Prochlorococcus marinus str. MIT 9313: one gene and its partner. The protein of the gene in region 2 interacts with the protein of the main gene of each other region in a pairwise test. Links are inferred from orthologs where the notes say so. Each region holds a gene or a part of one and is shown on either strand. Other genes may lie near its edges.

The links. The genes of interacting proteins can lie anywhere in the genome.
Region 1: the proteins of leuS (region 2) and ligA interact in binary tests that used the Escherichia coli proteins (3 or more experiments, as listed by UniProt). The link is inferred for Prochlorococcus marinus str. MIT 9313 from one-to-one orthologs.

What each region holds. Positions count from the first base shown.
Region 1 is NC_005071.1:2,308,600-2,312,786, reverse strand. Bases 925-3,815 are described here. They hold ligA (NAD-dependent DNA ligase LigA), read right to left. Parts: upstream 3,470-3,815; coding sequence 1,379-3,469; downstream 925-1,378. Other genes in these bases: AKG35_RS11630 (hypothetical protein), read right to left, coding at 3,497-3,815; AKG35_RS11640 (hypothetical protein), read right to left, coding at 1,160-1,339; AKG35_RS11645 (TVP38/TMEM64 family protein), read left to right, coding at 925-1,184. Outside these bases: AKG35_RS11650 (BBE domain-containing protein), read right to left, coding at 1-502; more of AKG35_RS11645, read left to right, coding at 528-924; more of AKG35_RS11630, read right to left, coding at 3,816-3,913; AKG35_RS11625 (SprT family zinc-dependent metalloprotease), read left to right, coding at 4,035-4,187. UniProt on the Escherichia coli protein: DNA ligase that catalyzes the formation of phosphodiester linkages between 5'-phosphoryl and 3'-hydroxyl groups in double-stranded DNA using NAD as a coenzyme and as the energy source for the reaction.
Region 2 is NC_005071.1:771,508-776,423, forward strand. What follows is about bases 823-4,018. They hold leuS (leucine--tRNA ligase), read right to left. Parts: upstream 3,660-4,018; coding sequence 1,023-3,659; downstream 823-1,022. Other genes in these bases: AKG35_RS03725 (glucose-6-phosphate isomerase), read left to right, coding at 823-1,016; AKG35_RS03735 (Hfq-related RNA-binding protein), read right to left, coding at 3,717-3,938; dapF (diaminopimelate epimerase), read left to right, coding at 3,956-4,018. In the rest of the region: more of AKG35_RS03725, read left to right, coding at 1-822; more of dapF, read left to right, coding at 4,019-4,867.

The sequences.
Region 1 (4,187 bases), 1.5 Mb from region 2 along the record:
CTGGTGGCTGAGAAGCAGGAGCACCTTCTGGGGTGAAGCTTTGATGTGTTGTGATTGCGTTGAGGTCATGGGTCCAGATCAGCAGGGAGTTTGGCGGTCCGCTCGAGCGTCCGAAGTAATCGCCACCCATGCCTTTGATCACTAAGCGCAAGTTGTGGAGTCGGGCCACATCTACAGCAGTGGCAACGTCTGCTTTGCTGCCAACACGCACAGCGTTATGACTGGCTTGGGCGGTCCAGGCGCCCACCATGCCGGTTGATTGAGTGCCACCAGCTTGGCTGCTCAGTGCCCAGGGATTTTTGAGTTCCACGGGGACTGGGGTTTTCGCTAGTAGGTTTGCCCAGGGAAGTTTGGGCCTGATCAGTCGAGTGCCGAGGCGTCGTTGTAACTCCTTGATGGCTGCTGTTGTGTTTTTAGCTTTGGCTTGTCGCCAAAGTGCTGGTAGGCCTAGGGCGGAGAGAGTGGCCAACGAGGCTTGCTGCAGAAGTTTGCGCCGACGCATCGCCAACTCAGCATGAATCTTGAGTATGAGAGGTATTGGTGTTGCATGCAGATTGCTTGTGTTGATTGATCCAGGGACTTGGTTGGAGTCTTGGCTGCCTTTCTTGCAGACACCTATTGGTGCAGTTCTATTTGTGCCTCTCTATGCAGTTTGGGTCACCTTGTTGCTGCCAGGGGTCTGGGCCTCGATGCTTGCAGGTGCGCTCTTCGGGACTGGGTTAGGAAGTTTGCTGGTGTTTGTCGGAGCCTGCCTGGGTGCAGAGGTATCCTTTCTGCTTGGACGTTACTGGCTAAGGAATTGGGCTCGACGTCGCTTGGCAGTTGTGCCAAAACTGCAGGCTGTTGAGAAGGCCGTGAGTCGTGAGGGGCTCAAGTTGGTGCTCTTAACGCGCCTGTCTCCGGCGTTCCCTTTTAGTGTGCTCAACCTTGCATATGGCCTCAGTGAGGTGAGCCTGCGGGACTATTCGATCGGTTTGATCGGCATTCTTCCCGGCACTGTTTTGTTTTGTGGTTTTGGTGCACTGGCTGGAGATGTGGCGCGATTTGGCGATGTCCTCTCTGGCCAGGCTGACCCGGCCACCTGGACTCTCAGGATTGTTGGGGTGTTGGCCACGGTTGTGGTGGTATGGCTGGTAGGCCTTGCAGCCAAGCGAGCTCTTCAGGATTCAGAGCCATCCAGTTGATCTGGGTTGTCTAGCTGCCAGTCTTTGAGGGCGGCAAAGAACACGAACCAGCTCAGCCGGAGGCGTGCAAGCACCCCAGTGCGTTGAGCCAGATCTGCATATTTGGCACGTCCGCAGGCTGTTTTGATCCAGGTGTTGATGTTGGCTTGGCTCATGCTCTTATGCAGTGATTCAAAGCCTAGGGATGGAGAACTTCAGCTGGCCAAAAGTTTGAGCAGCTCCTCCTGGTTAAGGACCGTGACTTCAAGTTTTTCGGCCTTGTTCAGTTTGCTGCCCGCTGCAACTCCAGCCACCACATAACTGGTGTTTTTGCTGACAGAGTTATTGACTTTGCCACCGGAGGCTTCGATCAGGGCTTGGGCTTCGCTGCGGCTCAGGGTTGGCAGAGTGCCTGTTAATACAAAGGTTTGGCCCTCCAAGCTGACCGTTCTTTGGTTTTGATCTGTGTCGTGAGCGAGCTCGTCTTCATTGGCTTCCAGGGAGATACCTAGCTGTTTCAACTTGGCCAGAAGCTGTTGATTGGCGGGGGTGGCAAACCATTGTTGGAGTGACTGCGCAATTTCGTTGCCGACTCCGAACACTGACGTGATTTGTTCGGGTGCCTTGCAGGCGGCGGTGGCCAGTGTGGCGGCGCTGGGGAACTTTTTAGCTAGGGCTTTAGCATTGACTTCGCCGACATGGTGGATTCCTAGGCCGTAGAGCTGCTTATGCCAGGGTTTGCTTTTGGAGGCTTGCAGGGCGGTTATCAGGTTTGCTGTTGATTTACTGCCCATACGATCCATGCTTGCCAGAAGGCTTGCCTCGAGGGCATAGAGGTCAGCAATCGATTGCACTAGACCGCGGTTTACCAGCTGTTCGATCAGCTTGCTGCCGAGGCCATCTACATCCAGAGCTCCTTTACTGACCCAGTGACGTAATGTTCCGCGCAGGATCGCTGGGCAGCTGCTGTTGACACAGCGTGTTGCTGCTTCGTCTTCTTCCCGCACTAGGTCTGATCGGCATTCCGGACAGATATGAGGCAGCTTGAGTGTCTGTGCTCCTGCAGGTCGTAGTTCTCTCAACACACCTATCACTTCCGGGATGATTTCGCCGGCCTTGCGCACCACGATGGTGTCGCCGCTATGGAGATCGAGCTCGCTGACCCGATTGGCGTTGTGCAGTGTGGCGCGGCTCACACTTGTACCTGCTAGTGGTATCGCTTCGAATTCAGCCACAGGTGTTACGGCGCCTGTGCGTCCCACCTGGCAGGTGAGTCTTAGCAATTTGCTTGGGGCTTCTTCAGCGGCGTATTTGAGTGCAATCGCCCAACGTGGGGCCTTTTGAGTAAAGCCTGCAGTTTCTTGTAGTTGTAAGTCGTTGAGCTTTACGACTACTCCGTCGGTGGCGTATGGAAGTTGATGGCGATCCTCATCCCAGAGCTTGAAGAAGTTTTCTACCGCAGTTAAATCCGCAAGCAACGCGGTGTTTGGATTCACTTTGAAGCCGATGGCCTGGAGCCATTGCAATGCTGCCCATTGGTTCATGGGTCTGGCTGGATCATGAGCTTTCGCTTGCCAGTTGTCTGGTAGATGCAGGGTGTAGGCAAAGAAGTCCAGCTGACGTGAGGCCACCACCTTGGGATCTAGTTGACGCAACGTGCCGGCACAGGCATTGCGGGGGTTGGCAAAGGCTACGTCGCCCCGTTTTCCTCGGGCAGTGTTGATGTCTGCAAAGGTGCTATTCGGGATAAACGCTTCTCCTCGCACTTCCAGCCAGGCTGGAGGATGCACGAGTTGTAATCGCAGCGGAATGGAGGCAATGGTGCGGACGTTGGCTGTGATCTCCTCTCCATTAGCGCCATCACCGCGGGTGGCTGCGCGTATGAGTACGCCGTGTTCGTAGCTGAGGGCTAGCGCGTTGCCATCGATCTTCAGTTCGCCCACCATCGATAGATCAGGTTGAGGCGTTTTAGGGTTGGTTTGATGACCAAGCAGCTTGGCGAGTCGGACGTACCAGCCCGTTAGTTCGTCAACATTGAAAGCATTGTCGAGGCTGAGTAATGGGATGCGATGCTGAACACTTGCAAAGCCTTGAGCAGGGGCTCCACCAATCCTTTGGGTGGGGCTGTCTGGGGTGAGTAGCGATGAATCTTTAGCTTCTAGGTTCAGTAGCTCGCGATAGAGGCGGTCGTAGACGGCATCCTCCATCGTTGGTGTATCAAGTACGTAGTAAGAGTGGGCGGCCTGATTGAGTAGTTGGCGTAGTTCGGCTGCCCGCTTTGGGGGTGTTATCGACGTCGGGGTCACCGCAGCTGTCTTAAGAACGATTGGTCATCAATTGAGGGGCACAATGCGATCGACTCGCCATGAATCGTCAATCTTGCTGAATGTGAAATCCATTTTTAATTCATCTTTGCCATCAGATTTGAGTTTGATGGTGAGGATGACCTGACCTTCTTGGAGCCTAGGTCGACCGGATTTGAGGTTGCGATATCGGTTGAGTTTCAGACTGGCCAGGAAGCGGATGAATTGTTGTCTGTTGACGTGCTGCCGATAGGTCTTGGTGGTGAGTAGGTAGGCAGCATCAATCCGACCTGCAGCGACCTGAGTGAAGAACTGCTTGACCAAGGGGTTGATGCCCCTTGCACTGAAGACCAGCCTGACGGCCGTGATGGTCCAGTAGAGCAGTAGGGCTCCAGCGCCAGCTAGTAGGGCTTTGGTCCCAATGTCCCGTGCCAGGGCTAGATCCATCATCTTGATGCAATTGACAAGAGAGTCTGACTGACCGACTTCAGAAATATGGCTCTTCAGCGATTGTGTGAAGTGGGCAGACTGTCAAAGCTTGATTTAAGGGCCTACCCCACGCGCATTAATGCCTCTGGTGCCTCTGCTGCCGCTGTTTCATCGCTTCAATAGGGAATATTTCAATGGCGCCCTAGCGATTGGATCTCAGCCTCTTCTGTCTGTGCGGTGGAGTGATGGTCGATTGCGCAAGACAGCAGGTTTTTATCGTCGTGGCTTAAGG
Region 2 (4,916 bases):
GCATGGAGCAGGCTCGTCAACGCCTCGAAGCGATGGGAGGTCATTGGGCTGGACAGGCCGTTGCCGTGACGATGCTCAATAGCCAGTTAGATCAGCTTGCACAGAAGGAATCCTGGCTTAAGCGTTTTGACATGTTCGATTGGGTTGGCGGTAGAACAAGCATCACGAGTGCTGTTGGCCTTTTGCCGGCAGCTTTGATTGGTTGTGATATCCGCGCTTTTCTTGCTGGTGCTGCCCAAATGGATGAGGCCACACGTGTGTCTGATCTGCACAGCAACCCAGCATCTTTGATGGCCGCTGCTTGGTTTGTTGCAGGAGATGGGCTTGGGCGTCGTGACATGGTTGTTCTTCCATATAGAGATCGCCTTGAGGTCTTTAGTCGTTACCTGCAACAGCTGGTAATGGAGTCGCTAGGCAAGCGTCTAGATCGGGATGGCAATGTTGTTCATCAAGGCCTTGCTGTATATGGCAACAAGGGTTCAACTGATCAGCATGCTTATGTGCAGCAATTACGCGATGGTGTTGACAATTTCTTCGCCACATTTATTGAGGTGCTTGAGGATGTTGAGAACATACCGGCGATCAACAATGAGCATCCAGGTGATTTTCTCGATGGCTTCCTGCAAGGCACTCGCGCAGCGCTCAGCCAGGGAGGTCGTCAGAGCCTCACCATTTCGATGCGTCGATTTGATCCTCGTCGACTCGGCGCATTAGTTGCTTTGTTTGAGAGGGCAGTTGGTTTATATGGTGAACTTGTCAATATTAATGCGTATCACCAGCCTGGAGTTGAATCAGGTAAGAAAGCAGCCGCTGCCATCCTTAACTTGCAGTCTAGAGTTGAAGACTTGCTTGCTGATGGTGTCGAACGTTCAGCTGGAGAGATCCATCAAGTGATTGGAGATGGGTCAGAAGAAGCCATCTTTTGGATCATGAGGCATCTAACTGCGAATAAGCGTGGTTATGTTGCTGAAGGTGATTGGGGAATTCCGACTTCACTACGTTTCAGCAAAGGCTGATCATTTCTATGGCACTAGGTTCACCAACTTGCCTGGCACAATGATGATCCGTCTAGGCGATTGACCTTCTAACCATTTGACGGCGATGTCACTGTTTAAGGCCAATTCTTCTAATGTCTTTTTGTCTGCGTTAGCAGGTACCTGGATTTTTCCACGTACCTTCCCTTTGACTTGAATGACGAGCTCAATCGTTTCGAGAACAAGTGCGCTTGGGTCGATTACAGGCCAGGATTGTTGATGGATGCTTCCATGCCCATGAAGCTTCAGCCAGAATTCTTCTGCAAGATGAGGAGCAAAGGGTGCCATCAATCGAACTAAAACTGAAAGAGCCTCTGCAGCCACTTCATTACGTACCTTGTCTAGTTTTCCACTCAACGAGTTGGATAGCTTCATGAGTTCGGAGATGGCTGTATTCAATTGAATGTCACCACTTAAGTCCTCAGTTATTGCCTCTATCGCCTTGTGAGTAGCTCTTCTCATGTTGATCTCTTCTTCACTGAGATCAGCTGAATCTATGATCAAGTTTGCCGAAGAAATGGAGGCATTCTCACCATCAGTCTTAGGCCATGCAAAACTATCAATCAGACGAATAAGTCGTTGCAGAAAACGAAATTGACCTTCAACATCTGCATCATCCCATTCCAGGTCTTTCTCTGGTGGCGCTTTAAAAAGTATGAACATTCTAGCGGTGTCGGCACCGTATCGATCGATTACAACGGCAGGATCAACGCCATTATATTTTGATTTAGACATCTTTTCAAACAGGACCTCTAGTCTGTCTCCAGACTCTGGGTCCCTCGGATCACTATCATCACTAACAAGTTCAGGAGAAATATAACTGCCATTTTTAGCATTGCGGTAGGTAAGCCCTTGAACCATGCCTTGAGTAAGTAATCGATTAAATGGTTCTTTAAAGCCAATGAGGTTTCTATCGTGGAGTGCTTTTGTAAAAAAGCGTGCATATAGGAGATGGAGGATTGCATGTTCAATACCACCTACATACTGATCAACAGGCAACCATTCATCAACAATATCTTTATCAAATGGACGTTGACTATTGAGTGGATCAGCAAAACGTAGGTAATACCATGAAGAACACATAAAGGTGTCCATCGTGTCTGTTTCCCTGTGAGCTTTTTCACCACAAATAGGACATTTAACCTCAACCCAAGCCTGTTCTTGCGCTATGGGGGATCCTCCTTTTCCTGAAAGATCTATGTCCCTAGGAAGGGTTACAGGTAGGTCCTCTTGCGGAACAGGAACTATTCCACAGCTTGCACAGTGAATGATTGGGATCGGGCAACCCCAGTAGCGCTGACGAGAAATGAGCCAATCGCGCAAACGGTATTGCACTTTGCTTTGAGCCCAACCCTCAGAAGCTCCATGGGTTGTAATCGCAACCTTCGCTTCCTCTGTGGAGAGACCATCAAAGGCTCCAGAATTTACAAGAACTCCGGCCCCGGTCCAGGCTTGTCCATCATTGTGATGCTCGTCTGTATCTGGCAGCTGCACCACAATGCGTATCGGTAGTTCGTGGCTGCGAGCAAAGATGAAATCCCGCTCATCATGAGCGGGTACTCCCATAACGGCTCCTGAGCCATAGTCAGCCAATACGTAATCGGCAATCCAAACGGGTAGTGATTCACCATTGACTGGATTGATCACCTGTGCACCGATCGGGACCCCACGTTTTGGTTGGTCCTCAGCGGTGCGATCCTTGACGCTGAGTTGGCTTATAAGGTCACAGAATGCAGTAACGGCAAGACGTTGTTCCGGACTTGTTAGGGATTCCACCAAAGGGTGCTCAGGTGCCAAAACCACATAACTTGCACCGTGAAGTGTGTCTGGCCTTGTTGTGAAGACCGTGATGATTGAGTTGGCTACACCAGCGACTCTGAACTTGATCTCAGCACCATGAGAGCGACCAATCCAATTGGCTTGCATCGTGCGGACACGCTCGGGCCAACCAGTCAATTCATCAAGGTCATCAATTAACGCATCGGCATAGTCGGTGATTCGCAGGAACCATTGCTTGAGTTGTCGCTGTTCCACAAGAGCGCCTGACCGCCATGAACGACCCTCGCCATCGACTTGTTCATTAGCCAGAACAGTTTTGTCGACGGGATCCCAGTTGACTGTCGCTTCCTTCTGATAAGCCAATCCACCCGCAAAAAGTTCAAGGAACAACCACTGGGTCCAGCGGTAATAGTCCTGATGGCAAGTCGCCTGTTGCCGGTCCCAGTCAATCGACAAACCCAGTCGATCAAGCTGGGCCCTCATTTGGGCAATATTTTGGTCTGTCCAATCACCTGGATCTACGTTTCTGGCGATGGCTGCATTCTCAGCTGGTAAGCCAAAGGCATCCCATCCCATTGGGTGAAGTACCGCATCACCTCGCATGCGCTGCACCCTGGCAATCACATCGGTAATCACGTAATTGCGTACGTGGCCCATGTGAAGTTTCCCTGATGGATAAGGGAACATCGATAGGGCGTAAAAGCGTTTCTGGTTAGTTTCTGCGACTGGCGTTCGATCTAATCCTTGTCGTAACCACTCCTTTTGCCAACGCGTTTCAAGCTCAATAGGGTCATATCGAGCTGAGGATTGGCTGGAGGCAGACGTTGAGGGGAAAGACTCCGTCACGTACAAGTTTCACCAACTTTCGATCGTGCCATAACAAGATGACGCTAGGGAGTTGAGTTAGCCCAGTGGACGAATTATCAGTACAGCCCGACGGTTAATCAGTACAGGTTGACTCGATCCAGGCCGTTCCAGGGCAAGGAATTCCGGGTCCTGCCAAAGCAAGCGGCCTTCCAATCGGAGCCCATCAGCTAATTCAAGACTGAGAGGGATCTCGTCCCTAACCCAACTCTGAATCAGACGAATCCCTGGAAGGCTGGGATTGAGAGGGGGGGGCTCCATAGGATTGGGATCGTTACATGCTGGTTATGTTGCAGTTCAGCAAATATCAGGGACTCGGCAACGACTTCCTCCTGATTGATGGGCGTGAGGATCAGCTGACTCAACAAGTGATCAATCCTGATCCAGCCTGGGTACGAAAAATCTGTGATCGACACTTCGGGATTGGAGCTGATGGGCTGATTCTTGCTTTACCACCTAGGGCTGATGGTGATCTGAGAATGCAAATTTTCAATGCTGATGGCAGCCTGGCCGAGATGTGTGGCAATGGCATCCGTTGCTTAACACGTTTCTTAGCTGATATCGAAGGAGATTTGTGTGTTCAGCGGTGGAACATAGAAACCCTAGCAGGAATAATTTGTCCAGTTTTGCAGGAAGATGGACAAATTTGCGTCGATATGGGAACTCCATTCTTAGATCCAGAATCGATACCTACCACTCTGACAATCGGTTCTGCTGGATTGCCCCAGGGCGAGTGCCACTTGGGTAGTACATCATTGCATGTTGCAGCAGTAGGAATGGGTAATCCCCACTTGATCGTGCCTGTTGAAGATCTTGAAAATATCCCCTTTGAAAATTGGGGACAAAGACTTGAAAAACATCACGCCTTCCCAGCCAAGACAAATGTTCATTTCTTGAAGATACACAGCCCGAATCAACTTGAAATTCGCGTTTGGGAGCGTGGGTCGGGACCAACCCTGGCTTGTGGTACAGGAGCCTGTGCATCTCTTGTCGCAACTTGTTTGCTAGGTCTTTCTGATGACCATGCGGAGGTTCTTTTACCAGGTGGTGTATTACAGATCAGTTGGCCAGGACGTAGGGGTTCTGTTTTTATGACGGGGCCCGCTGAACCTATCTTTGACGGGGTTTTAACACCTCTTCTCTCACCAAGTCATGCTGAGGTCTTGCCTCAAGATGATCAGATTATTTGAAGACATCAAATAGTCTACAAACATTTATAGCTCTTGAATTTATAGAGAC